Regions from separate parts of the Brevibacillus nitrificans genome, predicted to be linked through region 2. Evidence: predicted binding sites of a transcription regulator. Region 2 holds the regulator's gene; each other region holds the start of a gene.
What was found. The regulator LexA, encoded in region 2, represses DNA repair genes until DNA is damaged. The targets are predictions, from matches to a motif close to CGAACATATGTTCG.

Region 1 (10,828 bases), 200 kb from region 2:
GCGAATTGCAGGCAGGATGGGGAACGCATGAAACAGTGGAATGTAGTGATTACAGGCTTTGGTACTGTGGGCAAACAGGCGGCAAGGCTGCTTGCACAAAGGCAAGGGTATTATCGGGAGAAGTACGATGCCGATGTGCGTTTGGTTGGTGCCGCCCGCTCAACCAGCGCTCTTTATGATGCGAATGGTTTGGGAGAGGAAGCGTTGCTCGAGTGGGGAGCTTCTGGGAAAAGAGTGGACACCACCTTCTCAGGATATGAATTCCTCGCGTCTAGTCACGCGGATATCCTCATCGAAACCGGCCCGTCCGATCTAAAAACAGGCGGACCCGGGCTCATCTACATAAAGCAGGCGCTCGAGCAAGGGATGCATGCGATCGCCGTATCCAAAGGGGCGTTGGTTGTAGACTTTGCGGGTTTGTCGGCATTAGCGAAACAAAAAGGCGTCCACCTCAAGATCAGTGGCGCTACAGCAGCGGCACTTCCGACAATCGATTTGCTGCAGTACAATTTCGCTGGCTGCCAAATACTTGGGATCGAAGGCGTCTTCACAGGCACAACCAATTTTGTTCTGACGAAAATGATGGAAGAAGGCATTACGAGCGAAGAAGCCATTTTACGCGCACAGCAGATGGGAATTGCCGAGCCGGACCCATCCTTTGATATCGATGGCTGGGATACAGCTTGCAAGGTAACGATTCTTGCCAACGCTGCATTTGATGCGCAGGTAAAGCTGAGTGACGTTTCGCGGGCAAGTGTTCGTGAGGTAACGGACGAGCAGATTGCCGCATGGAAAGCAGCGGGCTTGACGCCGAAATTGATCGGTTCCATTCAGAAAACACCGCAAGGCATAAAGGCTGCGGTAGAACTTCAGGCAGTGGACGCTGCACATCCATTTGCAACGGTTAAAGGTACCACGAAAGCGGTTCGCGTGGAGACGGATGTGATGGGGGAGCTTCTCGTTATCGGAGGTAAGTCCGATCCGGTTGCCGCCGCTGCCGCCGCTTTAAAGGATCTGGAGCATATCATAAGGGGCCAGCGCGCATACTAAGCGGGTATTCCACTACAACGGTCTGATGAGGAAGGGGATAGCAGCTTGACTCAACAAAACGATGTGAGCGCTGAAATGCAACAAGTATCTGCCTATCCGACCAAGCAAAAAATGCACCAAAAAGACGTAGCGCTGCTGGAAGGGCAAGACTCCAGCTATATGCCGAAACAGACGCAAAGCACAGAAGACCAACAACAAACATAACGAAAGAAAGCCGAGCACCCTGTGAAGAGTGACTCGGCTTTCGCTTTTTTCATTATCCGATAAATTCTTGTACCCAGTAACCGTTGATGTAGCCAACGCCGATTTTCGTGAACGATGGGTTCATGATGTTTTGACGGTGGCCTTCACTGTTCATCCATTGGTTCATGACTTCTTCAGCTGTGCGTTGACCCATAGCGATATTCTCACCAGCAGTCATAAAAGAAACACCAAACTGCTTCATCATGTCAAATGGAGAACCGTACGTTGGGCTCGTATGGTCGAAATAGTTGTTGTTGGACATATCAGCCGCTTTTGCCTGTGCGACGTTGTTCAGGGAAGCATCCATTTCTACAGGCTTCAGACCCGCTTTTGCGCGCTCCTGGTTAACCAGATCCGCGACCTGCTTCACCACTTCAGAAGCTTGTACTTGCTGCTCCGCTTTTTTTGCTGGCTGCTCCGCTGCTACAGGAGTCTGTTGCACCGGTGCTTGCTGAACAGGTTGTTGTGGAACGGGCTGCTTCGCAGGTGCTTGTACAGGTTGTTGTGTTTGTACAGGCTGTTGATAACCAAACTGCGGCGCGAACTTCATTTGCGGCATATATGAAAACCACTGAGCCTGTTGTGGCATTTGAATAGGGGCTGCCGTTTTCAGTGGGCAATTCGTTGCTTCAGCGGCAGAAGCTGTGTTAGAAAAGCCGGAGAGGGCAAATCCCAATCCCAAAGTTGCGATTGCAATAGTTCCGAGGCGTTTCATATTCACATCGTCTCCTTTTTTTGGCCTACGAGGTTAGTTGACGGATTCGGGTTGAGGAAACAACCCTACGCACTTTGGCGATTCACCCCATGCAGATCTCTCATCTGCAAAAAAAGATCCCCCGCACTTCCATTCGAGAGGAAGTTTCGGCTGTTTGATTTGGCATGACCCAGAATAACAGACCTTTGCGAGAGAAAGATAGGAGTAATATTTGGTAGTGTCTATTGGAAATGGCTATAAACACCCGTGATAGCTATAGGAAGAGGCGATGAAAGAAAAACACCCTCTCAGCGAAAAAGAGGGTGTCTCCACTTGTTTATTCTGATTGCATTCCATCTGCATGCCAAGCCGTTAAGCCGCCTTCCAGAGCCGATGCACGATATCCTTTCTCCCTTAAAAGAGCAGCCGCTTTTTGTGCTTTGTTTCCTGATGTACATAAGGTGATGATCGTAGCGTCTGCGCAGGCTTGCGCTGTTTCTTCAGGCAAAGCTTGATCCTGTTCCTTCATATGTATGTAAGGCACGTTCTTGGTAGCGATCCCCGGCACGTGGAGGCTGCCTGATTGATACTTTTCGACATCTCGAACATCCAGAATAATTAGCTTCGCGTTTTCATGCTGCAGCTGTTCGAATTCACGTTTGTTTATGGTAGGTTTATTCAATCGTATCACTCCTTACACCAATTGTATCAGATACATAAGAATATGGCATGGCACAGTGAGCTGTTGCTTTTACTGGACAGGCATGGTAGAATAAGTTTGCTACTTGAAAATCCGATCGTAATATCCACGTGCGCAGATAGAGGATCCCTTACGTTTTTTTGAATGCCCGATTCACACTGGCGCGGTCATCGGAGCCGCAAGGATGAAAGAGAGGAAGGGCTTTCGTTGTTTTAGGTTTTCAAAAGATGTACCTTACTAGATTTTGAGTTCCGTACTACAAATACAAGCATATTATGCAAGAAGTAAGTAGGAATTCACATATCATGAAGGCATATCCATTCAATAGAAAGACTATTGATATTTCTTCATGATATGTGAGCTTTATTTGCTTCGGTAAATATGACTAGCATATTCAAAATTGACTTTTTTGGAGGTTTTTTTAAATGCAAACGAACGGAACAGTAAAATGGTTTAATGCAGAAAAAGGTTTCGGATTCATTCAAGTAGAAGGCGGAGACGATGTATTCGTTCACTTCAGCGCGATCCAAGGCGAAGGTTTCAAAACTTTGGATGAAGGTCAACGCGTTCAATTCAACATCGTTCAAGGCAACCGTGGTCCACAAGCTGAGAACGTAGTTAAACTGTAAGTCTCCTTCTAAAAAAACTGTCCGTTCGCGGGCAGTTTTTTCTTTTTCCCCCACTACCATTTCTTTCTAATTCCGCGTATAATCGAACCCTATGAAGAAAAGGGGGGAAGGCACGTGGAGTTATGGCTGGATCACTTGATTCGTACCGCTTCTTCGCTTCAAAATACCATTCATATCGAGCCGATCCTCAAAGGCTTTTCTACAGATCGAAAATTCCATGTGATTTTGTCTGACGGCGAACAGCGAGTGCTGCGAGTGGCGGATCGTGAGCAATGGGAGCAAAAGAAAGCCGAGTTTCAAGTATTGCAAACTCTGCAAGCGAGAAAAGGTGTCAAAGCCTCACGACCAATTGAACTTGGTTTCGTAGAGGAGTTCGCTATCTGTTTTATGGTGTTGTCTTATGTGGCAGGTGAGGATGCAAAAGATGCTCTTGGAAATTTGACCGCAGAGGAGCAGTATCTGATCGGGAAAGAAGCAGGCAGGCAGCTGGCTCTCATGCATACGATAGCTGCTCCATCCGAGATCACAGACTGGTACCAGCGCTGCTACGAACAAAAGCACTCTCGTTATGTGGAGGCGTATCTTGCGTGTGGTCATTCCATCGCGAATGCAGATCGCATCCTGGGTTTTATTGATACACATGCTGCAGCGCTTAGGGGTACACCAAGTGTTTTTCTGCATGATGACTTTCATGTGGGAAATCTGATTGTGGCGGGTAGACATTACGCAGGAGCCATTGATTTCAATCGCTTCGACTGGGGCGATCCCGTTCACGACTTCACCAAGCTTGCGTTTTTTTCGCAGGAAATCAGCACTCCCTTTAGTATCGGCCAAATCGATGGATATCATGAGCGAAAAGGGAGCATTTCGGAAATATTTTGGAAGCGCTACTGTCTCTACACAGCGATGGCGATGTTCTCTTCTTTCGTCTGGACGATTCGGGTCATTCCTCAGCAAACCCGGGAGATGCAGGAGAGAATCGAGCGCATCTCGCTTCAGCATGACTTCTTTGAGCAGCTGGTTCCTGACTGGTACAAACGTATGTAAAGGAAAAAAGGAATTATGGACGGACCATAATTCCTTTTCATTTGCCGTTTCTTAGAAACAAGATTCGACTGTAACCGTCTGGAATTGGCTATCCAGTACGGAGAGACCAACCACTTGACCGCCGCCAACTGCAGTACGTCCATAGGTGGTGAGAAGAACATTGTCTCCTTCGCCATCGTTGTTGCAGCCGACAGACAGACGCACTTCATAGTGGAAGGAAGCAGGTACTGTCGCATTGAAAGCCATGCGAGTGTTTCCTGCGAGCGTTTGCGTGATATCGAGCAAAGTGCTGACAGGGTTTGTTTGCGTTACCGCATCACCCCAGTTCAGGACTTGCACACGCACCTCTACTGGATCATTGTTGAGATTGACCAGGTCCAAGTGAGCAGTGAGGGCGACGCCGAGGTTGTTTTGAAGGATACCAGTTGTACGAACGATTTGTGTCCTGTGCTTACGATCAGACATTCATGTCACTCCATTCTTCGTTTATTGATTCGTGGGACAATATACTTTATTTCACCTTGTCTTCATTTGTAACGGCGAACGTAATGGGACAAGGAACCATTTCTATTAGAAGGCGGGGGAGAACCGTGAGAGTAGCGGACTTGTTTAGACAAATGGACTACAGCGCCCGCTTTGAATGGGGATATGAAGGGGTGGAGCACGTGGGTGCAGCCTCCGATATGGTGGTAATTGTCGATGTTCTGTCCTTTACGACATGTGTAGATGTCGTGATCGGAAAAGGAGGAGTGGTATTTCCCTACCGGATGAAAGACGAGACAGCACGTTCCTTTGCACGAGAAAACCAGGCAATATTGGCGGGCAAGCGTGGGGAGGAGATCTCACTTTCTCCGGCATCTCTTGCCAACGTTCCGGAAAAAACCCGTATCGTTCTTCCTTCTCCCAATGGTTCGACCTGCACGGTTCTTGCAAAACGGTGCGGAGCGATCGTGATTGCTGCCAGCTTGCGCAATGCATCGGCGGTTGCCAGATTTATTCGCGACCAAGGAGGCACCGTTACGGTTATTGCGAGTGGAGAGAGATGGCCGAATGGCACAATGAGACCGGCGATCGAGGATATGATTGCAGCTGGAGCCATTTTAGACGAGCTGACGGAGCATACGCTCTCCCCTGAGGCGCAAATGGCAGTCGGTGCCTTCCAGATGGCCAGAGGGCAACTGGTTGAACTATTGCAAAAGTGTGGATCAGGGCAGGAGCTGATTCAAAGAGGATACCCGGAAGATGTTGCGATCGCGTCTATGTACAATAGCAGCGATGCAGTTCCAATCCTAAATCACGAGGACGCCTATCAAGCGGCTTTAACTTGAACGCTGTTATCCTTTGCACAGGAAAAAACCCTGATTTTTCTCCAGCACGAAGAAAAATCAGGGTTTTGAGCTTTCAAATGACGATCGTTTAATACGGATCTTGGTCGTGTCCTTTTTCGATGGCATCTTTTACCGCCTGATGAGCATCTTTTGCCCCGAGCGGGTGCATTTCTTCCCCTATTTCCAGCTTGTAGCCATCCTTCATTTTGCTTTTCTCCATTAAGCCTGCCCGTAAACGACGGCCATAGTCTTCATCTGCTTCTTCCGCGAGTGCCATCATCTTATCCTGAATCACCTGCGGACAGATGGCGAGATCATTCACGAGGTTGTTGATTAACTCATCTTTTTCCCATTGTTCAAAATGGCGGTAAGTATCGCCTGCTTGTTTGGTATTGCTTTGGCGATCGATAGACTCTCGAACCAGGTTTCCTTCCACATGTGGAGTGTACTCGGTGCCCACCTGTTCCGCTTCTTTCAATCCGCCCATGCTGGACGGCTCGTAGTTCACATGCAGGTTTTGTCCAGGAGCTTTGTCATTGTAAAAACGTAATTGTCCGCCTTCTTGATTCGTTGCGACGCGTTTTTTGGCTGCGTTGATCGGCAGCTGCAAATAGTTCGCGCCCACACGATAACGCTGGGTATCCGAATAGGAGAAGGTTCTTCCTTGCAGCATTTTATCATCAGAGAAATCCAGTCCGTCGACCAGGACGCCCGTTCCGAAGGCAGCTTGTTCTACTTCATTAAAGAAGTTCTCCGGGTTTTTGTTCAGGACCATTCTGCCGACTGGACGCCAAGGGAACAGATCTTCCGGCCATAGCTTTGTATCATCGAGCGGATCGAAATCAAGCTCAGGGTGAGGGCCGTCCTCCATGATCTGTACGAGCAGCTCCCACTCGGGGTAGTCTTTGCGCTCAATCGCCTCATATAAATCCTGGGTTGCATGGTTGAAATTTTTGCCCTGAATTTCTGACGCTTCTTTCATCGTCAAATTTTTGATGCCTTGTTTTGGCTCCCAGTGATATTTGACGAGGACACCCTTTCCTTCGTTGTTCACCCATTTGTAGGTGTTGACGCCCGAGCCTTGCATCATGCGGTAGTTAGCGGGAATGCCCCAGGGCGAATACACAAATGTCACCATATGAAAAGACTCGGGAGAATTTGCACAGAAATCGAAGAAACGGCGTGGATCCTGTATATTTGTCACGGGATCAGGACGGAAAGCATGGATCATGTCCGGAAATTTCATGGCGTCCCGGATAAAGAAGATTTTCAGGTTGTTGCCCACCAAATCCCAGTTGCCATCCTCCGTGTAGAATTTCACAGCAAATCCGCGGGGATCCCGCAGCGTTTCAGGAGAGTGAAGCCCGTGGACAACCGTTGAAAAACGTACAAAAACAGGAGTTTGCTTGCCTTTTTCCTGAAAGAGCTTTGCCCGTGTGTATTTGGAAACAGGCTCATCGCCGACCGTTCCATACGCTTCAAAGAAACCGTGGGCGCCGGCTCCGCGTGCATGAACAATACGCTCTGGCACCTTTTCTCTGTCAAAGTGACTGATTTTCTCGATAAAATCATAGTTTTCCAAGGTAGCCGGACCGCGATTTCCTACTGTTCGAATGTTTTGATTGTTTGTGATCGGATGCCCCTGTCTATTGGTTAAGGTGTCATCGTCAGCATGGTCCGTTTGAGAGTGATTGTTCGTATCCATTGTCCTTCCTGCCTTCCTTTTTAACATGTCATTCTTCGATTTCTCTTCTGTATGCTTCCCAGAAATGGAAATGTATACGCGAAAATTTTCCATTCTCTTTTTGATCGCTCCCTTTCCTGAGAGTCATGGGTCTTCGAGCAAGAGCCGAGCATTGGCACCCTGACGTAAAGCGCCCCTTAAGCGTGCTTATTTCATGGTGAATGTCTTGTGGAAAGACTCTTGCCATTTCGTCACGAATCTTGCATAATAAGAACATAAGTTCGTGTTGTGTGGAGGGTTTGGAATGGCTAGAGAATCTTCACAAGAAGCAGAGTATCCTGCTGCCGGATCGATGGCGGCATTTGTGGAGCGACCGGTTGTCGCGGAAGACGATTTTGGAGAAATGTGCTTTCGTATCTATGACAGTACGCAATACAGCTATCCGATCCATATCAAATGGTTCGAAAAAGCGGCAGGTGTCTATGGAACTGTAAACGGTGCATGGGGGCTTGTCCGGGAAATTGATGTAGAGCATTATTCGGTCAAACTTGTGAATCAGGATGACTCACGCTGGATTCGGGTAAAAGATATCGTGAGCGTCACGAAATAGGGAAAAATCCGCCCTGCCTATCCTCACCTGCGTTTTTCCGAGCGCATACGATGGAGGATAAGGTGGTGATACACTATGGGTTACTCGTTGGCTGACTGGATGATCTATACGATCTGGGCGATTTTTGGACTTATGATCATCGATTTTCTGATCGTGTTGTTCCGTTCCTTTTGGCAAGGCTCATTTGACCCAGGCTTTGTATTGGGTTACCTGAAGGATATTTTGTACTACATTTTGCCATTAAACGTCCTAGTGTCCATGACCTCAATTGATCCCACCGGTTATACGTTATTGGTCTTCTACTTCATCGGAGGACTTGCGGTAATGATCAAGTACATTCTCGACATTAAAAAGCGCTTTGAATGAAGCTGGGAGCAGTCTTCCTTTGGGGAAGGCTGTTTTTTTGACAATGCCGAATCCGTTTCTTTTTTTCGTTCCGAGACATGATTTGGATGGAAATCCGAATATAGTGGTAAAGAATCACTCCTCGGGGAACGTGCACCGATGGGTGGACGTGGCACCACGAGGCTTGTCTCCTCATACAATAATCCAAATATTTCGCAAAAGGAGTTGGTGCCATGAGGAGATATCAGTGGATTCGGTGGCGAAAAATCCTCCTCTGGCTCGGAATCATTGCCGCAGTCTTGATTATTTTGACAGTGGGTGGACCGACTTACTGGGCGGTCGCCTGGGGGATTGTATCTCTTCTCTTTCAGCTGCTTTTTGCGATTGTCTTTATCATCATTCAGTTTGTCGCGCTTTTTTGGTTCCTGGCACGTGGCCGTACGTACTGGATTCTACCGGGGGAAACAGGCTCGACCTGGGATGATTACCGGGGGAATCCCGAGATTGTGGAAAATGCGAAACGGATCGTGACCTTGCTCAAGGGTGTCAAAGAATTTAAAGAAATGGGCGGGGAGGCTATCCGCGGGCTGCTCCTTTGCGGGCCGCCAGGTACAGGGAAATCGTATTTGGCGCAAGTTATCGCCAACGAGGCACAAGTTCCTTTTGCGTATGCTTCGGCTCCCAGCTTTCAAAACATGTTCTTTGGCGTCGGGAATCTAAAAGTGATGGGGCTGTACAGAAAGGCGAGAAAGCGGGCCACCGAATACGGGGCATGCATTATTTTCATTGACGAAATCGATGCCATCGGGATGAAACGGCAAGGAGGCGGGATGGGCGCAGGTGGGATGCTCGGGATGGGAGGAGCAGGGCTCTTAAATGAACTGCTGCTGCAGATGGACCCTCCAAACATCGATAGCACCAAAATCGCGAAGCTGCTGCGGTCGCTGGGTCTTCGCCGGAAAAAAGCGGAACGGCCGCCTGTCATGACCATTGCAGCGACGAACCTCCCGGATGTGCTGGATTCCGCTTTGCTGCGACCAGGACGTTTTGACCGACAGCTCTGGGTGGATTCCCCTGACTATGACGGACGGATCGATGTTTTTCAATACTATCTCAAAAAAGTCAAGCACGATGAGACGTTAACACCTGAAAAAGCTGCATTGGATACGATCGGGTACAGCCCGGCGCAGATCAAGCATATCGTGAATGAGTCCGTTGTCATCGCCCATCAGCGGGGAGCGCAGGTCGCCAACTACGAGGACTTTCGGGCAGCCATGGAGACGTACGAATGGGGAATCGCCCAGCCTCTGCGTTCCATGAGTGAGGACGAAAAACGCAACGTCGCGTACCACGAAGCGGGTCATGCGGTCGCTCAATTTTTATTGAAGCCTCATGAACGCGTCTGGAAGGTAACGATCATTCGACGTGGCGGGGCACTCGGTTTGGCTGCTACCAAGCCGACGCATGAACGATATAACCGCAGTGACAGCGAAATCCTGGCGGAAATCCAGGTTTGTCTCGCGGCAAGAGCCGTCGAAGAGGAATTTTTGCAGAAAAAGCTGAACGGGGTTACCTCCGATCTGCATCGGGCGACAGAGCTGGCAGGCGCCTATCTCGGGATCGTGGGGATGGGGGATGAGTTGTTCAGCTGGTTGGCTACCGGTTCACGTGTAGACGGTCTGAAATCACTGCGTCCGAAAATTAACGAGCTTTTGCAGGACCAAATGCTCCAAGTGAAAAAACTGGCGCGGGATTATTCCGACTTCGTCCATGCGATCGCAGAGGAACTGCTGAAGCGCGGCGATCTGACTGGAGAAGAAATCGAAGAGCTGCATGAGCAATTGTACGGGCAGGGGAAATCGGTCTCGACGGAAGAGGAGCAAAACCAGTAAGAATCCATGAAAAAGCGAGCTTCCCCGGGTTGTAGACAGGGAAAGCTCGCCTTTTTCATGGGTGGCCATCTCGATTAGCGATGTATCACCGGCGGCAGCTTGCTGAACTCGTATTGAAAACGGTCGAGAAACCTTTCGGCGATACGGCTGACCTGGCTCTTCTCTGCGGACATCCATCCGAACTGGATCGGCCGTTGAGGCATTTCCACTTCAAGAATGGAGACACCGCTATTCTGCGAGAAAAGGTCGAAGAAAAAGGAGTAGTCATGGCCGACTGTAATTGCCATTTGCTGCTTGAGCGCTGCACTGAGCGCATTGGTGTTGTTTGTTCGAAACAAGATCGAGATCGGTCCGCAGAGCGTGGCGAGCTGATCCATAAAGGAATCGACAAATTCGTCGTGATACAGGGCAAAATGCTGACCCGCAAGCTCCTGCGGCGTTACCGACTTCTTGCTTGCCAAGGGGCTTTCTGGGTTTACCGCGAGTACCAGCTTTCCTTCCGTGATCATTTGAAACGTGACCTCTGGACTTCTCCCGCGCAGATCACCTTCGTACATAGCGATGAGTCCGAGGTCCGTCTGGTGGTTGCGTATGTCTTTGATGATT
Region 2 (10,828 bases):
CCGTACGAACCGCCGTTTGCCTATATCCATGTGGATAAAGGCCATATCGTAGTGGCTGCAGACTACGTCAGCGATAAAAGCGGTACGGGTATTGTCCATACGGCCCCAGCTCATGGGGAAGACGATTACCGGATCACACGCCAGCATGACCTGGATTTTGTCAATGTAGTTAACCTGGCAGGCCGTTATACCGATCAAGTCACTGATTTTGCAGGACGCTTTGTCAAAGAGTGTGACGTAGACATCGTGAAAGACTTGGCTCATCGTGGCTTGTTATTTTCAAAGGAGCGCTATGAGCACAGTTACCCGTTTTGCTGGCGCTGCAAATCTCCGCTGCTTTATTACGCGATGGAGAGCTGGTTCATTAAGACGACGGCGATCAAAGAACAGCTGATCGAAAACAATCGAAAAATAGAGTGGTATCCGGGGCATTTACGGGACGGTCGATTCGGTAAATTTCTCGAGGAACTGGTAGACTGGAACATCAGTCGCAACCGCTATTGGGGAACCCCACTCAACATCTGGCTCTGTCAGGATTGCGGATGTGAGTATGCACCCGGAAGTATAGACGAACTGCGCCAGAGGGCCATCGAACCGGTCGATGAGAGCATAGAGCTGCATAAGCCTTTTGTGGATGAGGTAAAGCTGCGCTGTTCCTGCGGTGGTGCGATGGAAAGAACGCCAGAGGTCATTGATGTGTGGTTCGACAGTGGGTCGATGCCATTTGCTCAGCATCATCATCCGTTTGGCAATGAAAAGGATTTTCAGGAGCAGTATCCGGCTGACATGATTTCGGAAGGGATTGACCAGACGAGGGGATGGTTTTTCAGTCTGCTGGCGGTATCCACCCTCTACAATGGCAAGGCACCGTACAAAGCCGTCATTTCAACCGGTCATGTACTGGATGAAAACGGTCAGAAGATGTCCAAAAGCAAAGGGAATGGGATCGATCCGTGGGAAGTAATCGATGAGTTCGGTGCGGATGCGTTTCGCTGGGCACTCTTGTCAGACAGCGCGCCTTGGAGCAGCAAGCGGTTTTCCAAACGCATCGTAGCGGAGGCGAAGTCAAAGGTCATCGATACGATCCAGAACATCCACGCCTTTTATGCCATGTACGCCTTGCTGGATCAATATACTCCCGCGCCTGATCCGCAGGCAGTCACCAACGAATTGGACCACTGGGTGCTATCCCGATTGAATTCTACCTTGCTGCAGGTGGAGAAAGGTCTTGAGACGTACGATTTTATGAACCCGGCAAAAGAGATAGAAGCGTTTGTGGATGACCTGAGCAACTGGTACATCAGACGTTCCCGTGATCGTTTCTGGGGCACCGAGATGACGGAAGACAAACGATCTGCCTACCAAACCCTGCATCAAGTTCTTGTGACCCTAGCTCAGATGATTGCTCCGTACACGCCCCTGATTGCAGATGATATCTATGGCAACCTGGCAGGAGAGCAGAGCGTCCATTTGTCCGACTATCCAAAGGCGAACACGTCTGCCATCGATCCGAACCTGGAGCAGGAGATGGAAATGGCACGGCAGGTTGTCGAGCTTGCGCGAAACATCCGAAATGAAACGGGGATCAAGACGCGCCAGCCATTGGCAGAGCTTTTGCTGACCACGGAACGGGTGTTTCCGCTCGATCGCTTTGCTCCCATCATCAAAGAGGAAGTCAATGTGAAAGAGGTAAGATTGGTAACAAGCGAGGCAGGCTTTGTTTCCTATCACTTCAAGCTGAATCTAAAACAGGCAGGGAAAAAATACGGAAAGCTCGTAGCGCCGATCCAGGAATTATTGAAAGGACTGACAGATACAGAGGCTGCGCAGGTAATGGAAGAAGGAGGCGTGAACCTGACTGTAGAGGGGGAACAGGTTCGAATTCCTGTGGATGAATTGATGGTCGAAAAGCAAGGGAAGCAAGGATTTGCATCGGCTTCGGGCTATCAGCTGCAAGTCGCTTTCAATACGAAGCTTACGGAGGAGCTAAAACAAGAGGGGCTCGTCCGGGAAGTGATTCGTGTGATCCAGGATTATCGCAAGAAGCTCGACTTACCGATCGAAAAAAGGGTGTCCCTTACACTGGATGCAGATGAGCAAGTGAGAGAAGCGATCGAGCGATTCAAGCAGGTGCTTTGGAAAAGTGTATTGCTTGCTGAATTACGCTATGGGAATGAGCAGGATATGGTAGCATTCTCGTTAGGGGATTCGAGCGTACGTCTGCGTATCGAGTAGTCGAGGAAGCTATATCGAATCAAAAGCGACAAGCCGAGCTCACGCTTCTAGCGGATGAGATTGGCTTGTCGCTTTCCTGCTGCCCAGCATGCGGAACAGTTCTTCTTGAGAGTAAGTCTCTAATTCGAAGAGGGCTTGATAAGGATCAGCACCCGCGATCGCGAAGTAAAGGGCAAAGGCAGGCTCTGTCTTGATGCCTTGCTGCTTGAGCTTGCGAATCTCTTGATAAGCGTTTGGACCGCCCATTTCCAGGAGTCTCGCTTCAATAACCATGTGGCGATACGCATTTTGCTGTTCAACAGGAACAGATTGCGCAAAGATCTCAAAGAGAAAGCCTTCTGCAGAAAAACGGATAACGCTGGTAGGGACTTTGTTTACCAGGAGGCGAGTCTCGTGATATCCATCCCATTCCCCATAGAATGCACGGACACTGGCATCAAACTGCTCGAGATCGTCGCTCGTACAAATAATATCGAGGTCGCTCTCCGCAATGTCGATGTCCAAGGGAATGGTGCCGGCAAGAACGGGATCGTAGGCTTTCAGGTTCTCCATGACACGTGTTGAAGTGAGCGCATCCCAAGCAGCGCGTTGTTTGGATGTGCCTGTTTGTAAATAAGAAAGGTCACGCCAATTTTTCATGAATTGCCTCCATTTTGTATCCATCTGCACATTTTGGGTAACGATCGTAGGGAAGGGCAGTTCTTTCATTGTAGTAGGGAGCGAAACAGAGTGCAACGGAAATGAAAATCACACGTATACCTTACAGAGAGGAGTGGGAGCTGTGGATATACTGTTATGGATTGTCGTAGTAGCCTTGTTTGTACTAAGCATTGCGGGGATCTTTCTGCCGGTTTTGCCTGATACGATTCTGCTGTGGGTAGGCTTTCTGCTCTATCACTTTTTCATTGCAGATCCAGGAGCAGGACTGCCTTCATCCTTCTGGTGGGGGATGGTTGCCCTCAGCGTGCTTTTATACGGAGCGGATCTTTTAACCAACATGTACTTCGTGAAAAAATACGGGGGCTCCAAGTGGTCATCCGTAGCTGCTGTCGTGGGGATTCTAGCGGGGATCTTCCTGTTCCCTCCGTTCGGAATGATCATCTTGCCATTCGTTTTCGTCGTTCTCGTGGAGCTGTTTATTCAAAACCAAACACTGGAGAGAGCGGTTAAAGCGGGCTTTGGTTCGTTGATTGGTTTTTTGGGAAGTGCAGTCGTGAAAGTCGTTTTGCAAGTGGCGATGATCATCTGGTTTTTCATCGCGAGATAACAAAAGAAAAAAGACAGCCTCGGCTGTCTTTTTTCTTTTCTTGCGTATTAATGAATCAAGCGATAGACGCCGATGACTTTTCCCAAAATAGAGACAGCATCCAAAATGATTGGCTCCATCGTCGCGTTCTCCGGCTGGAGGCGGAAGTGATTCTTTTCTTTGAAGAAGCGTTTGACAGTAGCCTCATCTTCTTCTGTCATGGCGACAACGATATCTCCGTTGTTGGCGACATGCTGTTGACGAACGATGACGTAATCGCCGTCGAGGATCCCTGCATCGATCATACTGTTTCCGGAAACGCGCAGCATGTACACCTTGTCCGATGTAACGATATTCTCTGGCAGTGGGAAGTACTCTTCTACGTCTTCAATTGCCGTAATGGGCTGCCCGGCTGTTACTTTCCCGATAACAGGGACACGAACAACGGAATCTTCAAAATCATCTTGAAAGCGATCTTCCTCAGACAGAAGCTCAATCGCGCGAGGCTTGGTAGGGTCGCGGCGGATGAGGCCTTTCTTTTCTAGGCGAGCTAAGTGTCCGTGGACCGTAGAGCTGGAGGCAAGACCAACGGCTTCACCGATTTCACGCACGGAAGGGGGATATCCTTTATCGCGCACTTCTTTGCGGATGAAATCGATGATGGCTTGCTGTCGATTGGATAGTTTTGACATAGAAGACACCTCTATTTTCTCGAACATATTTTCCTATATTATACCATGGGATCTTGCGTTCGACAAACATAAGTTCGATTTTTTATTGACATGAACGTATGTTCCCATGTATGATGATAACAAGAAAACAGAACGTACGTTTGTAGGAGGGAATAATGATGTCTGTTATGACTGTACATAATCGATTTGCGAAAAAGGAAACGCGCCGAGCAAGGGTGGGTATTACCCGCGGACAGGCTATTATGTTTGTAGTGAGCTTCTCTCTCTTTTTTTACTTGCTGACCGAACTAGTGTTTGCTTCTGATGCGAATGCAGTCCTCCCTGTAAAGGAAGTAACCGTCCGTGAGGGAGACAGCCTGTGGAAGCTTGCGATTCGTTATCAGGAAGAGGCGCAGATGGAAGTAAATGAGCTGATTCTTGCGATCCAAGAGGTAAATGAGCTGGAGAGTGTCATCATTTATCCTGGACAGACCTTGAAGATCCCCGTTTCATCCGAGCAAGGATTGTGAAAGCTTGCCTGATCTGCTTGCGTAGTGTCCTCGTTATGGTATAATGGAGCGGCATTACTTACAGGTGGGGAGGAACCAGTAGTGGTATCTGACGCAGAAATCAAACGCATCAACGAATTGGTGAAAAAGTCCAAGGAAGTTGGGCTAACCGATGAGGAAAAACTCGAACAAAAAGCTCTTCGTCAAAAATACATCGATGCCGTAAAAATGTCGCTGCGTGCGAATTTGGACTCGATCCGTTATGTGGAAGACCTTGAAGAAAATGGACGAAAACAGTAAGATAACATGTATTGATAGCACAGACATCCTCGCTTGAAGCTGGGGTGTCTTTTTATTCCGAATTGAGGTAAAGGAGAGCGGAAAAATGACGTGGCTGGCAGTAGCGATTGGAGGAGCTGTTGGTTCAGTTATGCGTTATGGACTATCGCTATTGGCGAATCTACCAGGATGGCCACTGGGGACATGGCTTGCGAACATACTCGGATCTTGCCTGATCGGAATCCTCTCTGTTTGGGGGAAAGAAAAAGGAGGCCTTTCTCCGGAGCTCTATTTGTTGTTCACAACAGGTGTGATGGGCGGATTTACGACCTTTTCTACTTTTTCTCTGGAAGTGGTTACTTTCTGGGGAGAGGGACAAGTGATTCGTGGAATCCTTTATGTATTGCTAAGTGTTGGAGTCGGATTATTATCCTGTTTAGCAGGGATTTGGCTAGCTCGACAGTGGACGTAACGCTATTGGATGAGTCGAATGAGAGGGGGGATGGGTATGAGTACCCAGCACCGGGAATATGAACAGGAACAAAAGAAGTTGGATGATACCATCGCGATAATTGACAGTGAAATCACACAATTACGCGAGGACATTCGCGAAGCTACGGATGATTATGTCAAACAGGTCGTCAATTCAAAGAAAGCCAAAGAATTGCGCTACCTGGAAGACCATGGACGTGATAAGCCTTATTTCGGGCGTGTTGATTTCATGAAGGATGAAGTATACGAGCTGGACCAGGTCTATATCGGCAAACGGGGGATCGTCCGCGGTGACACCTTTGATTCTGTCGTCGTGGACTGGAGGGCACCGATTGCGAGTCTTTATTATTCCGGTGAGAGCAAGGAAGCCTTTTACCGGATGGGTCGAGAGATTGTGCGTGGAGAAGTCACTTTGAAACGCAATTTTGCGATGGAAGACGGCAAAATTACCGGTATCTACGATGGGGCGGTCAAAGAAACCATTCATCGGGAAATGGGAGACCCGGATGACTTCCTGCAAGAGGGATTCATCGATGAGTTTTTGGCGGCCAACCTCAATCAGGCAAACGACAGTCGTCTGAAAGATATTGTCGCGACCATTCAATCAGAACAAAATGACATTATCCGGGCAGAAAAGGAACGGCCAATTGTCGTGCAAGGGGTAGCTGGTAGCGGAAAGACAACGATTGCTTTACATAGACTTTCTTATCTCATTTACAATTATCAGGACACGATGCTTTCGAAAAAATTCATGGTGTTCGCTCCGAACCGGATGTTCCTAACCTATATATCCGACGTCCTCCCAGAGCTCGGAGTCGATGATGTCCAGCAATCAACATTCGTTGACTGGGCGGCACGGCTTGTCAAACCGCTGCTCCCGAAAGGCTGGAGAATTACTAGCCCGGATAAACCGCTACAGCTGTTCTTTGAAGATGGTCAGGATGAGCGTGAGCAGGAGCTTGCCCGAAATCGTCTACGCTTTAAAGGCTCGCTTGCATGTAGGGATGCGCTAGAACAATACATTCGCTTCGTGATTGAAACGAGGATTCCCTTTAAGAAGCTAAGCTTCCAGTATAACAAGACCAAACAGGTTTTTACGATTAGCGGGGAGTTCATCCGCCAAAGCTTTCTCGAGCAATTTGCCAATCTGCCGTATCAACGCCGGCTCGATGCATTGCGCAAGCATCTGAAGCAGGAGATGAACAAGCAGATGTTCGCCCACCTCCGCGAGCTGAAAATAGATCTAGATAAACAAGGTCTTGCGAAGTTCGAAAAAATGCTGGAGCAGATTTTGGAAACGTACATGACTTCTTTTCCGCAGCTCGATGTCTTCGCGTCGTACAAGGAGATGGTTACGGATGAAAGTCTCCTCCGGAAGCTGGTAACGGCTGAGGTAGACGATCAGGTGTTGCTGGATGTCTGCCAATCCTCTCGCAATCTGTTCGCGGATGAACGGCTCGAGGCGGAGGATATTGCTCCGTTACTGTATTTGCAGCACATTGTTGAGGGAATGAACAAGGCTGAGCATTTCGATCACACCGTTATCGACGAAGCACAGGATCTGAGTGCGTTGGAGATTGCCGTTGTGTCTTTGGCTACCAAAAATCAATCTCTCACGATCGTGGGGGATATCGCCCAAGGGATCCACTCCTATCGCGGTATTCATGCGTGGGAGGAGCTTACCCAAGGAATTTTTCAAAAGCTTCGCCCTTCCTACTACACGCTGTCGCAAAGCTATCGCTCCACGATCGAGATCATGAAGTGCGCAAACGAGGTGCTGCGCCAAATCGAGCTGCCGGAGACTGTACTCGCAAAACCGGTACTACGGCATGGAGACAAACCGATAATGGCAAGTCCAGCCACGAGAGAAAAGCTGTGGGAGGATGTTGCCAAACGAGTAGAGGAATACCGCGCTCAAGGCTTTCAAACCATTGCCATCGTGACGAAAACGATCGGAGCAAGCAAAAAAGCGCAGAAAGGCTTGCAAGGCAAAATCGAGGATATGACGCTGCTGAGCAGTAAAGATAATCAGTTTCCCGGTGGTGTCACTGTCATGCCGGCTTATTTGACAAAGGGATTGCAGTTTGATGTGGTTATCCTGTTGGATGTGGATCAATATACGAACTCGGAATGGGATGCCAAGCTGTTGTACGTAGCGATGACCCGCCCTGTTCACCGACTGGTTATGACCCACGTCGAGGGCAGTGTGCCACCGCTTTTGTGTGACATGCCCGCAGCGTTATACGATCGGGCAGAATAAGTGCAAATAAAAAATCCCCCTGCAATGTCTGTAGGGGGATTGCTGTTTTGAAGTCGTGCCGATTAATGATCGCCCGTGTTTCCTTTCGAAGGGTTCGTGATCACAAAGCCTTCTTGTGGCAGGTACAGGTAGTCCAGAATGATTCCGTCCAAGAGGGGCTCGTCTTTTTTCACAATGACATCGATTTCTTTGTCCGTTTCGATTACTTCGTCTTCTTCCGTCGGCTTGTCCAGCGCGAGACCGTAGTGCGCATGGTCACCATGTGCGTGTGTGATATAGACGCGAAGCTTCAGATCCTTGTCTTCCTCTTGGTCGATGATGGTTTTTAATTGTTTCGCTGCATTGCGCGTAATTTTCACTTTCATCGGGCAGGACTCCTAACCTTTTATGTATGTTTCCATTCCATATTAGCAAAGAGGGAATTCCCTATGCAATGTTGAAAGTTCAGTGAACAAGGAATGCAAAAGGGGAGAGAAACCATGAAAAAGATTGATTTGCGAAGTGACACTGTAACGAAACCGACCGAAGCCATGATTCGAGCGATGGCGGAAGCAGAAGTGGGAGACGATGTATACCGGGAAGATCCCACCGTCAATCGCCTGGAGGAAATCGCAGCGGAGCGTTTGGGGAAAGAAGCAGCGCTGTTTGTCACGAGCGGCACCCAAGGCAACCAGGTAGCTGTTTTGACACACTGCGTAAATGGAGACGAAGTGATCGTCGAAGCCGAATCTCATATTTTTTATTACGAAGGCGGCGCGATGTCCGCACTAGCGGGTGTCCAGACCCGGACAGTATCAGGCGTGCGCGGTGCCCTGCGAGGCGAGGACGTCGAGAAAGCGATTCGTTCGACTACCAATATTCATTTTCCACGGACAAAGCTGATCTGTCTGGAGAATACCCATAATCGCGCGGGCGGAGCAGTTGTGACCCCCGAACAAATGAAGAGCGTGTACGACGTGGCACAAAAACATGGCATTCCGGTGCATTTGGACGGGGCACGCCTGTTCAATGCGGCAGTTGCACTCGGTGTAGACGTTCAGGAATTTAGCCGGTATACCGACACGGTACAAATTTGCCTGTCAAAGGGGCTTAGTGCGCCAGTGGGTTCCATCATTGCCGGGGATCGGGCCTTTATCGAAGAAGCGAGATGGTGGAGAAAGAAATTGGGCGGGGGGCTGCGCCAAGTCGGTTATTTGGCTGCACCTGGTATCCTCGCTTTAACGGAAATGACGGATCGTTTAGTCGAAGACCACGACCGCGCCAAACAGCTCGCGGAAGGATTCAGAAATCTTTCTTTGGAAGTCGCTCCCGTCGATACGAACATCGTCCTAGTCAAAACCGACTCGATCCGCGTCCCTGCTGTTGAGTTCCTCAGGCTACTCAGCGATAGAGGGGTGTACGCCGTTGACTTTGATGAATACATGATCCGGTTTACGACGCATCGCCATATCACGGAGAATGACATCCAGTATGTGTTAGAAGTCGTGGAATCTTTGATCGCTGGTGTATCTACAGCGCAATAGCAAAAGCGGGGCAGCTCCGATCTGACCATTTGGTGAGGTTGGGGCTGTTTTGTTGTGTAAATCCGCTTAACCAAAGCAATACTATAGCTATCCAACATAGGGGAAAAGAGGGATGGACATGATATCGGCCAAAGATCGAGGACGAATTCAGGCGCAGATGCAGCGCGACGAAAGCAAGATCGTCAATATCGTATTAAGTGATGCCCAGCAGGTGGCGGGAGAAATCGAAAAAGCCACCCACGAGGGCATTTTCATGGTGGATGGCCGTTATTACGGTTATGACAGTATAAAAGAAATCAACGGGCTGTAAAGAAGCAGCCATACTACAGTTTGGGGGCAGGGAAGAAGTGGCGAAGGCTGTCCGGTAGCTCCTTTTGCCACAGCCCCCAGACGTGATTACCGGGCTTTTCCCGGTAGGACAGCTCTGCCTGCTTGGACTCTAGGAGTTGCTTGGCTTCCCGGTTCCATTGAACAAAGTCGAAGGTACCCATATGCGTTTCTACAGCGAGCTCATCCAAGCCGACCACCATCCAAATTCGCAGCCAGGACAGGCTGGGTGCATTTTGCAGCTGATCGAGGGTTGGCTGGAAGAAGGCACCGGACAAAGCCAGCACCCGCGTAAATACCTCAGGGTGATCCAAAGCGAGATGGAGAGAAACCGTGCCGCCTAAAGAGTCGCCGGCCAATATGCGTGAGGCGGGATCACGACGAACAGGATAACGCTCTTCGATAAAAGGGACGAGTTCCTCTGTAAAAAATCGTTTGTACGCAGCGTTGCGCGAGCCCACCGGCGAGTATTCGCTGGTACGCTTGCTTCGCTCGACGGAGACGCCTACGATCAGGAAGGGCTCGATGCCTTCCTCCAGAATTAACTGGTTTGCGATCGTCGCGATCCGCCCCATCGTAAAGAAGTCATTTCCATCCTGGCAATACACAACCGGATAGGAAAGCAGCTCATTATAGCCGGGCGGCAGATAGACTTTCACAGAGCGTGGAGTGTCCACATGGATGCTGGGCACTTCTTCTTTTATGATCGTTCGCTTAACATATTCGGACATGAATTCCACCACCAAAATTTACTTTTTCAAAAAGAAAGTCCTTGAAATAAACTGATACAGCTACTATAGTAAATGATAACAGAACGGAAATAAACCCTGTAATATCAATACTATAACACATTGAACAGACATTTTGTCTGCAGTATAACAGGGTGTGCAGGAAAATTTGGAAACGGATTTTCTGCATGTTCCAGCTGTTCTTTTCCTTTTCTTACAGGGTATCCACCGGCAGGATCCATGATTCTTGACTGAACGGACAGTCGACCGATCAGTCTCGTCCAGGAAAACCTAGCCAAGGAGCCTTTAATTCCAGTGACGAGGTGAATGAGATGAGCGTAACCACTGCTGTTGAACAAACAGAGAACAACGCCCCGCTGCAAATTCTTGCTCCGGACGGAACGGTTGTTCGTCCTGACTTGATGCCTAATCTCTCCGATGATGAATTGCGTGAACTGATGCGTAAAATGGTATTTACCCGTGTATGGGACCAACGCGCGATCAGCTTGAACCGCCAAGGCCGTTTGGGCTTCTATGCACCAGTAGCAGGACAAGAAG
Region 3 (10,828 bases), on a different contig from region 2:
GGAAGCCCCTACGAGCTGGGCTGACCTGTGGAACGAAAAATACAAAGACCGCGTGATTCTCTTGAACGACCCTCGTGAAGTCATGGGGATGTCTTTGATCAAAAACGGCTTCTCCAACAGCACCAAGGATAAAGGGGAGCTGGAAAAAGCATTCGCGGATCTCAAAACGCTGGTGCCTGGCGTAGTGGCATTTGATACCGACAACATCAAGCAAAAAATGATCGCGGAAGAAGCATGGATCGGTACCGTTTGGTCCGGTGACGCGGCATTCATCCACGCGCAAAATCCGGATGTGGAATACGTGATTCCAAAAGAAGGCGCGACGATTTGGGCAGATACCCTGGCCATTCCAAAAGGCGCGAAGCACAAGGAACTGGCAGAAAAATTCATCGACTACTTGATGGATCCACAAGTCAGTGTGAAAAACTACGAGTCGATCGGCTACAGCAACCCGAACGAGCAAGCGTACTCCCTGCATAGCGAGGAATACCGCTCCAACAAAATGATCTTCCTCGACAAGGCGGACATCGCTCGTGCGGAGTGGCTCGTCGATGTAGGAGATGCGTTGCAAGAATACGATCGCTACTGGACAGAAATGAAGAGCGGCCGATAAATACTAGAGCGGAGACTGGACGAGATGCCAGTCTCTTTTTTTGTGCCATCTGCCAAACGCAGGCGCCCCGCGTGAATCGCGATCGCCATCGCTTGGCAGGGTTTTCCCATATTTTACTAGACAGTGAAAAACGGACAGGTGAGATAGTAGAATAGGCGGGGATGACGCTGGCAGATGGCGCTGTCCTCATGCGCTCTCTTCGACGCTGATCCGTAAAAGCTTTGGATGGGTATCCGATCGTTATGGGGTTTCCTGGCAGCGGAATCTGCGAAAAGCATAAGAAAAAATGACTGGCATTCTGCGCTGTGGGTCGGCTAGCCTGTAGCGCTTTTTTGGTTTTTTTACACCTGCTTCAACAATTCGTCACAGCAGATAGCCCGTTTGAGCCATATGGTCGTGGTATCAAGTTTGGTACGATAAATCCTGTGAAAAGGCTATGCAACAAAAGTGGATGGTGATGAGCGTGAAACGATACGTAGCCTTACTCTGGATGGCTCTGTTCCTCGTGCTGAGCGTGACACCGACAGCGGTCCAGGCGCATGCCGGATTAATGGGGAGCCAGCCAAAAGACAATGAAGTTCTGCAAGCCAACCCGGGCCAGATCTCCATGCGCTTTACAGAAGTCCTGGAGCCAGATCTGGTAGCTATAAATTTGTACAACTGGAAGGGAGAAGAGGTCCAGCTCGAGGCGCCGACACTACAGCCGGGAGACGCTTCTCAAGTGAATGCGAAATTGCCCGATCTACCGGAAGGGACGTACACGGCGATTGTTTCGGTCGTCTCCGAGGATGGTCATCCGGTGGAAGAAAGACTGACGTTTTCGATCGGACAAAAAAGTGCTTCCGTGGTAGATCCAACTGCCCAAAAATCTGACAGCTCTTATTTGATTGTGTATCGGTATCTGACTCAAGGCATTCTTCTTTTGGGCGGCGGATTGTACCTGTTGGCATGGAGAGGAGAGCGCTACGGCCTCCCTTCGTTTGGCAAACTGCTGGGTATCATGAGACAGATCGGCTGGGGGCTGGCGATCATTGGACTGGTCTTCCTCTGGTTCCTCTACGATGAATCACTCGCCGCTGTGTCGCTGACAGATGCGCTGTGGCAAGGAAGCTGGTCCGTCCTGATGCAATCTTCCTTTGCGATGATGCTGCTGGTCTCGCTTGGACTTTTGATTTTGCTTGCGATCCCGGGCATGGTGAGCGGCTGGTATGTCATCCTGTGGCTGGCGCTGTTGTGCACGCAAGCATTTGGAGGCCACGCCTGGGGCATATCACCGGTATGGCTGTCTCTCTTGCTCAGAGTTCTGCATGTACTGACAGTCTCCTTATGGATGGGGGCACTCTTCTACCTGCTTCTGACTTACAGACAGGCAGAGCGGGGAAACGAGGGATTCAAAGCCTTCTTTTTGCGGACAGTAGCCGTTGCATCGCTTTTGGCCGTACTGACTGGCATTGCGATGCTTGGCATCCAGACGAATGTGATCGCTATTTTCCAGAGCTCGCTTACGTGGAGCTACCTGTTTTACGGAAAGGTGGCAGCTGTATGTGTCATGCTGGTGATCGCCTTTTGGCAAACAAAGCATTGGCGTCAAAAGAATGTTTTGCGCCCGCTGCTGTTGCGTTGGGAAGTGGCATTAGGGATCGTGGCCATCCTGGCAGGAATGTGGATGAGCCAGACGCAGTATCCGACTACCGCTGATTCAAGCACAATCGATTCGGCTACAACTGTAATACATCAGCACCAACATTAGGAGGGGTTTTCGATGAAAGCAACAAAATGGATGAGCAGTGTATGGATGGCAGGTGCGATTTTGACGTTCGCGACAGCTGCGCAGGCACACGTCAACGTCTATCCGAAAGAAACGACTACCGGTGCCTATGAAAAATACACCGTGCGAGTACCCGTTGAAAAAGACGTGAATACCACAAAGGTCAAGCTGGAATTCCCGGCGAACGTGAAGGTAAGCACCGTTCAGCCTATCCCCGGCTGGAGCTATGCATTTGAAAAAGATAAGGACGGCCGCAACACAGCGTTGGTCTGGACTGCGACAGAGGGTGGGATCAAGGCGCATGAGTTTACAGAGTTTGCTTTCGTGGGAGCCAACCCGAAAGAAGCGGGTACTCTGTCCTGGAAGGCTTACCAGACCTATGCGGATGGCGAAGTAGTGGAATGGACCGGAGCGCCGGATTCGAAGACACCGGCATCGGTGACGACGATCAAAGAGGGGGCAGGTGAAGCAGGCCACGAGCCAGGCCAAGCTGCCGCGACCGCGCCTGCTGCGGAGCAAGGAGCTGCGGCTGCGACAGGAAGCAGCAATACGCTTCCAATCGTGCTGTCGGGATTGGCTCTGCTGCTGTCGATTGTCAGCCTGTTCCGCAAAAAAGCATAAGCATCAAAAGAGGCCGTGCGGATCATCGATCTGTACGGTTTTTTTGGTGGACAAAAGCCTGATCTCGTCAAAAAAGGAAAATTCCTTATAATAGAGCTAACTACTCTCGGAGGTGTATGAATCATGTTAGCATCTAAAACAGCTGCAACTCACCCAAAAAAGAAAGAAAAATTTGGCGGTAGAGCGACACGTACGCTTTTGCAGCAGTAGGTAGAAAACGGAACGTGTCGATCTGCCTAAAAAAGGGCGGATCTTGTTCCTATGAAGATGAATGCGACAAAATTGTATATGCTCATGCGTTTTACCACAGCTCTTGCCAACTCGACGATGTTTACCACGTACGCTATTTTCTATGTGGCGACGCTGGGATTATCCCCTTTGGAGCTCCTGGTTGTAGGGACCGTTTTGGAGCTTACCGTGGTACTTTTCGAAGGAGTAACGGGAGTGGTGGCGGATACATATAGCCGGCGCCTGTCCATGATCATTGGGATGTTTGTGCTGGGCAGCGGCTTCGTCCTGCAGGGAGTGATGGGCTCGCTTGCGGGGGCGCCTCCCCTTCTTCCGATGTTCGGCTGGGTGCTTCTTGCCCAAGTCCTTTTTGGCGTAGGTCATACCTTTATCAGCGGTGCAGATACAGCGTGGATTGCAGATGAGGACGGAGAGGAGCAATTAGGGAGCCTGTTCATGCGTGCAAAGCGCGTCTCGCTTGTGGCAACGATGGCAGGGATTGGCTTGAGCGTCTATCTGTCGATGCAGGGAACGCAGCTTCCTTACTTCGTAGGCGGTTTGATGTATATGGTCCTCGGGCTGCTTTTGATTCTCTTTATGAAAGAAACGGGTTTTATGCCCCGCGTGCGGGAGGCAGGCTCCACCGCGTGGCAGGAAATGAAAACAACGTGGCTTACGGGCGTACAGGTGGTGCGTACGCAGCCGATCCTGCTGTTGATCTTGATCGTAACGCTTTTTAGCGGTGCTTCCTCAGAAGGCTATGATCGGCTGCGGGAAGCTCATTTGATTCGGGAAATCGGCTTTCCTGCTGCCATTCCCCTTTCGATGGCTGTCTGGTTCGGAGTGATGGCGGTCGCCACTGCTTTTCTGGGCTTGATTGCGGTCAAGCTCACGGAAAAATGGCTGGATATCAACAATGAGCGGATCGTCCTGACGGGTATGTTCCTACTCACGTTCTTGCGGCTGCTTGCGATTTTGTCCTTTGCGCTGTCTCCGAGCTTCTGGTGGGCGCTCGCCGCTTTGCTTTTGATCGGCGTGATCGAGGCCATCAGCAGCCCCTTGTACGATACGTGGCTGAATATGAATATCCCCAGCAACGTCCGAGCGACTGTCCTCTCCATGCTCAGTCAGTCAAATGCGCTGGGACAGACCGCGGGAGGACCGGCAGTGGGCTGGGTCGGTAGTCGAATATCTGTGCGGGCGTCGTTGATCGTGGCAGCGGTTCTGTTGTCCCCGATCCTCTACGTGTACGGAAAAGCCGTGCGTAAATCATAAAAGCAACAGAAAAAGACAGATGCTCTTTTGGGCATTTGTCTTTTTTTACTGTCTGTTCGCATATAATGGGAACAAAACTTGCGAACAAACGTTCTGGATGATAAGATGTTCATACAGAAGAAATGGCGGTGACAACCTGATGATTCGTGAACTGAACAAATATTGGCGAAGACAGCAAATCATCGAGATGATCTACCTTGATAAGAACGGGGAAACCAGCAGGAGAGTCGTACGAATTTTAGAGCTGGATGCGATGGGCCAGCGCATGAAGGCATACTGCTATGCGCGCAAAGCGTATCGCGTGTTTGCCGTAGCGAATATATTGGCGGTAGCACCAGCAGAGGGCCGGACCGCGGGCTAGCGAGTGCTGCTCCACCATTCTCCTCCTGAAATGACAGTCCATTCCATTCTATGCTGGGAAACGTGGTATACTGAAGGGACAACGGACGTTCAAAGATTGGACGCAGAAGGGAGTGGAGACGATGGAAATTTTCATTATCGTCGTGTTCATGTTTATCATATTGATGATGGTAGTGAGCTCTTCTTTAAAGAAGGGTGGACGTGGGCGTTCCCACTCGTCAACTGACAGCGGTACACCGTATTACGTCGATAGTGACCCGCGCCGAGATGATTCCGATAGTGGCTGGGGGCATGGCCATAGTCACGGGCACAGTCACAGCGATGGGGGATCTGACAGCGGGGGCGGCGATGGCGGTGGCGGAGGCGACTGAGCCTGTTGCAACCGTAGTATTTCGTGGTACAATAGCTGGGAAATCATCAACAAACTGGATCATTCGGTTTGATAAGGAGAGATGTTTTATGGCAAACACAAAATTGGTAGAGATTGTAGCAATCGGGGTCACAGGAATCCTCCTTTCAAACGAACTCCAATAACGGTTTTGATTTGAGGATTCGACTGTGACTGGTATGGCCAAAAGCCAATGTATGAAACCATTCGCAGGGGGAATCCATTCGTGAATCAACAAGTACAACAAACCTTACAAACTTTGGGCTGGAATGAGGCTTTTGCCAATCATTTTGCCCCTTATGCCGAACAAGGCTACAGTGTGGGACGCATCACACTGGAACATAAACGGATCTACCGCCTGCTTGGCGAGCATGGCGAGCTCTTGGGCGAGGTAACAGGAAAGCTGCGATATGAAGCGACAGGCCGCGAGGATTATCCGGCTGTCGGGGACTGGGTCGTCATCAGTCCACGTGCAGAAGAGAAAAAAGCGACGATCCACGCCGTTTTACCACGGAAGAGCAAGTTTTCACGAAAGGCCGCTGGGGACAACGTGGAAGAACAGATCGTGGCGGCAAACGTGGATACGGTCTTTTTGGTCAACGCTCTGAACAACGATTTTAACATTCGCAGGATGGAGCGCTATCTGATTCTCGCTTGGGAAAGCGGAGCTTCACCTGTCATCGTACTGAGCAAAGCCGATCTGTGCGACGATCTGGACGCACGAATGCGTGAAGTGGAATCCATCGCGATCGGTGTACCCGTACACGTCGTCAGTGCCGAGCAAGGCGAAGGCTTGGAGGAGCTGGCCCCTTATCTTTCGGAAGGCAAAACCATCGCACTGATGGGCTCTTCCGGAGTAGGCAAATCCACTCTGATCAACAAGCTGAGCGGCACCGACATGCAAAAAGTGAGCGAGGTGCGGGAAGGGGACGACCGCGGCCGTCATACGACGACGCACCGGGAGCTGTTCCTGTTGCCGAGCGGGGGATTGATGATCGATACGCCGGGCATGCGCGAGCTGCAGCTCTGGGAAGCAGATGAAGGCTTCCGAGGTGCGTTCGATGACATCGAGACACTCGGACAGTCCTGCCGCTTTGGGGATTGCCAGCATATGCGCGAGCCAGGCTGCGCGGTGCGGGAAGCGATCGAGGATGGTTCCCTGGAAAAAGCGCGCTTTGACAGCTATCTCAAGCTGCAAAGGGAGCTGGCCCATCTGGCACGCAAGGAAGACGCGAGATTGCAGGCAGCTGAAAAGGATAAATGGAAAAAAATCAATGTGCAGATGCGGCAGCGCAAGCCGAAGCGATAAAGAGAGAGCCCTCGAAAATCGGGGGCTCTTTCCATGTTTTCCAACGCTTGAGCGGCGGAAGTAGCTTTCAAAAATTAACGCTTGCCCGTAGGCTGCCTGATATGATAGATTGGTCAATATCCAAAAAGCATATGCAAGCTCGTATAATTTTGGGAATAAGGCCCAACAGTTTCTACCGGGTGACCGTAAATCGCCTGACTACGAGTGAGAGAACGTCACGATTCTTTTCTATTCAGGCTTCTTGCTGATAAAAAGAATTTGATTTGGTGACGTCCGCGCTTTGAATAGCGTGCTGTACCCTGGCGAAACAAGCCCAGAGGGGACAGATTTCACTTGGAGTTGGTATTTACGTTACTGCCACCCTGTGATCTGTTCACTCTGGGCTTTCCTTATACAGGAAGAATAGGTGCAGCTAAGACTCCGCCACAAAAGCTTGGCGGAGCCAAGTTTTCTAATGGTTTCAGGCGGTTGTTATTCGTGGAGGAGGAACATAGATGAAAGAACTGCAAGAGCGCATTATTCGTGACGGTAAGGTATTGTCTGCATCCGTATTGAAAGTGGATGCCTTTTTGAATCATCAGGTCGATCCGCAGCTGACCATGAACATTGGGAAACGATTTGCGGAGCTGTTTGCGGATGAAAAGGTGACCAAAGTCGTGACGATTGAGGCAAGTGGCATTCACTTCGCCTTGGCAACATCGTTTGCACTAGGCGTACCGTTTATTTACGCGAAAAAGAAAAAGGCGGTTACCTTGACCGAGGAGGTTTACTCGGCTCCCGTTCACTCGTTCACCAGACAGGAAACGTATCAAATCAGCGTGTCCAAGCAGTATTTGCAGGCAGAGGATCGCGTCTTGATCGTCGATGATTTCCTGGCGACAGGTGCCGCACTCGTAGGACTTACCCAGATTGTGAAAGACGCAGGCGCACATCTCGTGGGTATCGGTGCAGTCATCGAGAAAAGCTTTCAGGAAGGCCGCGGATTGCTCGAAAAAGAGGGCATTCGCATTGAGTCTTTGGCACGCATCGAATCCATGTCTCCGGAACATATTCATTTCATCGAACCAGCTGCAACACGCGTGTAAAACAAATAGATAGAGGGGAAGAGAAACAATCGTATGTTATCCAAACAAAAAGTGATAACTTTGGGCTTGCAGCACGTCTTGGCCATGTATGCGGGAGCAGTCGTTGTGCCTTTGATCATCGGAGGAGCTCTTCATCTGACTCCGGCGCAAATCGCTTATTTGATCGCAGCTGACTTGTTTACCTGCGGGATCGCTACCCTGCTGCAGGTACTCGGTACGAAATACACGGGGATTCGCCTGCCGGTTGTCCTGGGCTGTACGTTCACAGCGGTAGGACCGATCATTGCGATCGCTTCGCAGACCAATCTCGCAACCGCGTATGGCGCCATTATTATATCCGGTATTTTTGTGGTTTTGGCAGCTCCTTTATTCGGTAAGCTGCTTCGCTTCTTCCCAACGGTTGTACAGGGCTCGGTCGTTACGATTATCGGTCTTTCCCTGATTCCCGTCGCGATGAACAACGTAGCTGGCGGTCAAGGCATGCCAGACTTTGGAGCTCCGCGCAATCTGCTTCTGGCATTGGGCACACTTGCTATTATTCTTCTCATCAATCGTCTGTGTACAGGATTTATCCGTGCGATTTCCGTTTTGCTGGGCTTGATTGCCGGTACGGTTGTCGCGTATTTTATGGGGATGGTCAGCTTCGCCAATGTGGCGACGGCCTCCTGGTTTAGCATCGTAGAGCCTTTCTATTTCGGTACACCACAGTTTAGCATCGTCGCGATCATTACCATGATTCTGGTAAACATCATCAGCATGGCGGAGTCCACAGGCGTGTATTTTGCCCTCGGGAAAGTGACGAACAAAGACGTAAGCAAAGAGGATGTCGTAAAAGGCTTGCGCGGGGAAGGGATCGCCATTATGCTGGGTGGTATTTTCAACGCATTCCCATATACGGCCTTCTCTCAAAACGTAGGGCTGGTAAGCTTGACTGGCATCAAGTCTCGTGACGTGATGATCGGTGCAGGTGGAATCCTGGTCGTTCTCGGTCTTTTGCCAAAGCTGGCTGCTCTGACGACGGTGGTTCCGAACGCCGTATTGGGTGGTGCGATGGTAGCGATGTTCGGGATGGTAGTCGCATCCGGTATCAACATCCTGTCTCAGGTAGACTTGCGTCAAAACGAAAACCTGCTGATTGCTGCCTGCAGTATCGCAGTAGGCTTGGGCTCAGCTGCTGTTCCTAGCATGTTTGACCAGCTGCCTGACATGGCAAAAATGCTGCTGCAAAACGGGATCGTAACAGGCTCTTTGACTGCTGTTATTCTGAATATCCTGCTGGTTCATACGAATAAAAAGTTGCAGCCATCCGTTGAGGAAAAAGCTGTACAGGAAGCTTCCTAAGCAAGCACGAGAAATAGAAAACCGCCAGGCTCTCAAAAGGGCTTGGCGTTTTTTTTGGCGTTTCGTGGGATTTCTATGAAAAAAGGCGAGCAAGCCTGTGTCAGCTGTCCAAGGAAAGCGGTCAAGTTTCGCATACGATGAGGAAACAGACATCGCGGAAGGAAGGGATTCCATGGCTACTTTTCGAGAAGCATTGCGAGCCAAGCAGAAACTAGTGCAAGCATGGAAGAAAATGCCGGGCGTCATAGGCATTGGCGTTGGTTTTGAGAAGGGGACTAAGAAAAAGGGCGGGCACTGCATCGTCTTGTATACCGCAAATGCAAGTGCGACAGTTGCGAAGCGCTGTCCGAAGTATGTCCATGTGAAGAAGCATCTTGCAAAGGGGCTTGCCAAAGTGTCAGTGCGTACCATCGCTTCGGGGCGCTGCTGCTGCCACCGAAACGCTCGCCCAGCTGCCGCAGGAGTGTATCGCCGCAGAATCCGTCCTGTCGTCGCCGGCTACAGCGTAGGATACCCTGGCATATCCGGGACAGCGGGTCTCATCGTCTCGCCGGCAGCCCGGCGAGCCCGGCGGTATCTGCTTAGCAACAACCACGTGCTCAACAGGAACAATACCAGTGGTTATACCGAAACGATTCAACCGGGAGGGGCGGATGGTGGACGATCCGGGATCAGTCGAATCGGAAGGCTGTACAGATTTGTCCGGCTTCGTAAAAACGCGAACAACTATTTGGATGCTGCCCTGTCCATCCCCACGTCCAATCGTCTGCTCGCTCCCCATTATGCGACAGTGGGGGCCGTCAGAGGACATGTGGCGAGCTATGCAGTAGGAGCCAGGTTCAAAAAAGTGGGCCGTACGACAGGCCGGGTTAGTGGCGTGGTAGAGTCGATTCATACAGACATTGATGTTGATTACGGTTCTGCTGGCGGTCTGGGTGTCATCCGTTTTCGCAACCAGACCGTCATCCGGGGCCAAAGAGCAATCTCCTTGCCAGGTGACTCCGGATCGGTATGGCTTACCTCGGGGAACTATGCGGCGGCCGTCAACTTCGCAGGCTCAGAGGATGGCAGACTCTCCATCTCGTTTCCCGTGCATTGGGCGATGCAGGCATTCGGAGTCCGCGTCGCAAGGGCGAATGGCAGCATCGGACAGCTCCGCAGGGCAGCGGCAGGGCGCAGGAGGCGTGCAGGGTATACCCGTCCTTTGACAGCGGCCCAGCTGCGCCAGATCATCATAAAAAAGGCAGCGACGAGGCGAATTGGCTAAAAAAAGAGGCGACAGTAACTGCTGACAAAGCCTCTCGGGTTAGCGAATAGACTTTGCCAGGTCATCGAGCTTTTGCAGGACGAGCGCGGAGATGTCCTCCAGTGACAAAAAGGCTGCTTCGGCTTCCTGCTGTCTTCCTGCGTGAACCAGCTGATAAATCTCCCGAACGATTTCATGGAACCGGCGATGCGGCTCCTCCAGCTGCTGGAAGGCAGGCAAGGAAGAAATGCTTGGATTCCCTTTGACTTCCCTGTACCACGTGCCCAAACGGCATTGCTGATGGTCGACCAGGTCTTTTTCTTCGATGTGGTGATAGCCGAGCATGAAGTTGTACAGCCACCATTTCCACAGCAGATGATCCGTTTTGACGATCCGCAGATAGTGCTTGGCTTTGAGCTGAGCTGTCTGGCTGACACTCATTTTGTGCAAGCTGTTGATCGCGGCTCCGATGTCGTACACATTTTGGCCTGCATGAGCGACGTTTTCCGCGATGAGCTCCATATTGTGCTGAACCTGAGAGATGCGGTGGAAAATGTCGCTGGTGGCAGCCGACTGCTCCTGCGCGATCGAGGC

Region 1: the regulator LexA is predicted to act here: its motif matches at 7,646-7,659, upstream of EDM59_RS04595 (YolD-like family protein).
Region 3: the regulator LexA is predicted to act here: its motif matches at 4,587-4,600, upstream of EDM59_RS23915 (WYL domain-containing protein).

What each region holds. Positions count from the first base shown of each region.
Region 1 covers NZ_RHHU01000003.1:541,008-551,835, forward strand. The annotation lists gene EDM59_RS04555 (homoserine dehydrogenase) at 28-1,050, shown strand; gene EDM59_RS30960 (hypothetical protein) at 1,096-1,254, shown strand; gene EDM59_RS04560 (CAP domain-containing protein) at 1,307-2,008, opposite strand; cyclic di-AMP (ydaO/yuaA leader) riboswitch at 2,016-2,170, opposite strand; gene EDM59_RS04565 (rhodanese-like domain-containing protein) at 2,325-2,669, opposite strand; gene EDM59_RS04570 (cold-shock protein) at 3,113-3,316, shown strand; gene EDM59_RS04575 (aminoglycoside phosphotransferase family protein) at 3,431-4,363, shown strand; gene EDM59_RS04580 (hypothetical protein) at 4,415-4,828, opposite strand; gene EDM59_RS04585 (2-phosphosulfolactate phosphatase) at 4,954-5,691, shown strand; gene EDM59_RS04590 (catalase) at 5,780-7,396, opposite strand; gene EDM59_RS04595 (YolD-like family protein) at 7,680-7,985, shown strand; gene EDM59_RS04600 (hypothetical protein) at 8,061-8,351, shown strand; gene EDM59_RS04605 (AAA family ATPase) at 8,564-10,222, shown strand; gene EDM59_RS04610 (LysR family transcriptional regulator) at 10,297-10,828, opposite strand, start outside.
Region 2 covers NZ_RHHU01000003.1:337,896-348,723, forward strand. The annotation lists gene ileS (isoleucine--tRNA ligase) at 1-2,235, shown strand, start outside; gene EDM59_RS03555 (DUF4269 domain-containing protein) at 2,275-2,874, opposite strand; gene EDM59_RS03560 (DUF456 domain-containing protein) at 3,017-3,502, shown strand; gene lexA (transcriptional repressor LexA) at 3,550-4,173, opposite strand; gene yneA (cell division suppressor protein YneA) at 4,332-4,682, shown strand; gene EDM59_RS03575 (DUF896 domain-containing protein) at 4,764-4,961, shown strand; gene crcB (fluoride efflux transporter CrcB) at 5,047-5,412, shown strand; gene EDM59_RS03585 (HelD family protein) at 5,449-7,692, shown strand; gene EDM59_RS03590 (HesB/IscA family protein) at 7,755-8,057, opposite strand; gene ltaE (low-specificity L-threonine aldolase) at 8,172-9,215, shown strand; gene EDM59_RS03600 (hypothetical protein) at 9,328-9,525, shown strand; gene EDM59_RS03605 (alpha/beta hydrolase) at 9,539-10,273, opposite strand; gene pdhA (pyruvate dehydrogenase (acetyl-transferring) E1 component subunit alpha) at 10,603-10,828, shown strand, end outside.
Region 3 covers NZ_RHHU01000017.1:134,770-145,597, forward strand. The annotation lists gene EDM59_RS23890 (ABC transporter substrate-binding protein) at 1-613, shown strand, start outside; gene EDM59_RS23900 (copper resistance CopC/CopD family protein) at 1,071-2,363, shown strand; gene EDM59_RS23905 (YcnI family copper-binding membrane protein) at 2,376-3,002, shown strand; gene EDM59_RS23910 (MFS transporter) at 3,264-4,505, shown strand; gene EDM59_RS23915 (WYL domain-containing protein) at 4,645-4,866, shown strand; gene EDM59_RS23920 (hypothetical protein) at 4,988-5,236, shown strand; gene rsgA (ribosome small subunit-dependent GTPase A) at 5,480-6,562, shown strand; purine riboswitch at 6,682-6,783, shown strand; gene EDM59_RS23930 (xanthine phosphoribosyltransferase) at 7,057-7,647, shown strand; gene EDM59_RS23935 (nucleobase:cation symporter-2 family protein) at 7,681-8,988, shown strand; gene EDM59_RS23940 (chymotrypsin family serine protease) at 9,161-10,255, shown strand; gene EDM59_RS23945 (protoglobin domain-containing protein) at 10,295-10,828, opposite strand, start outside.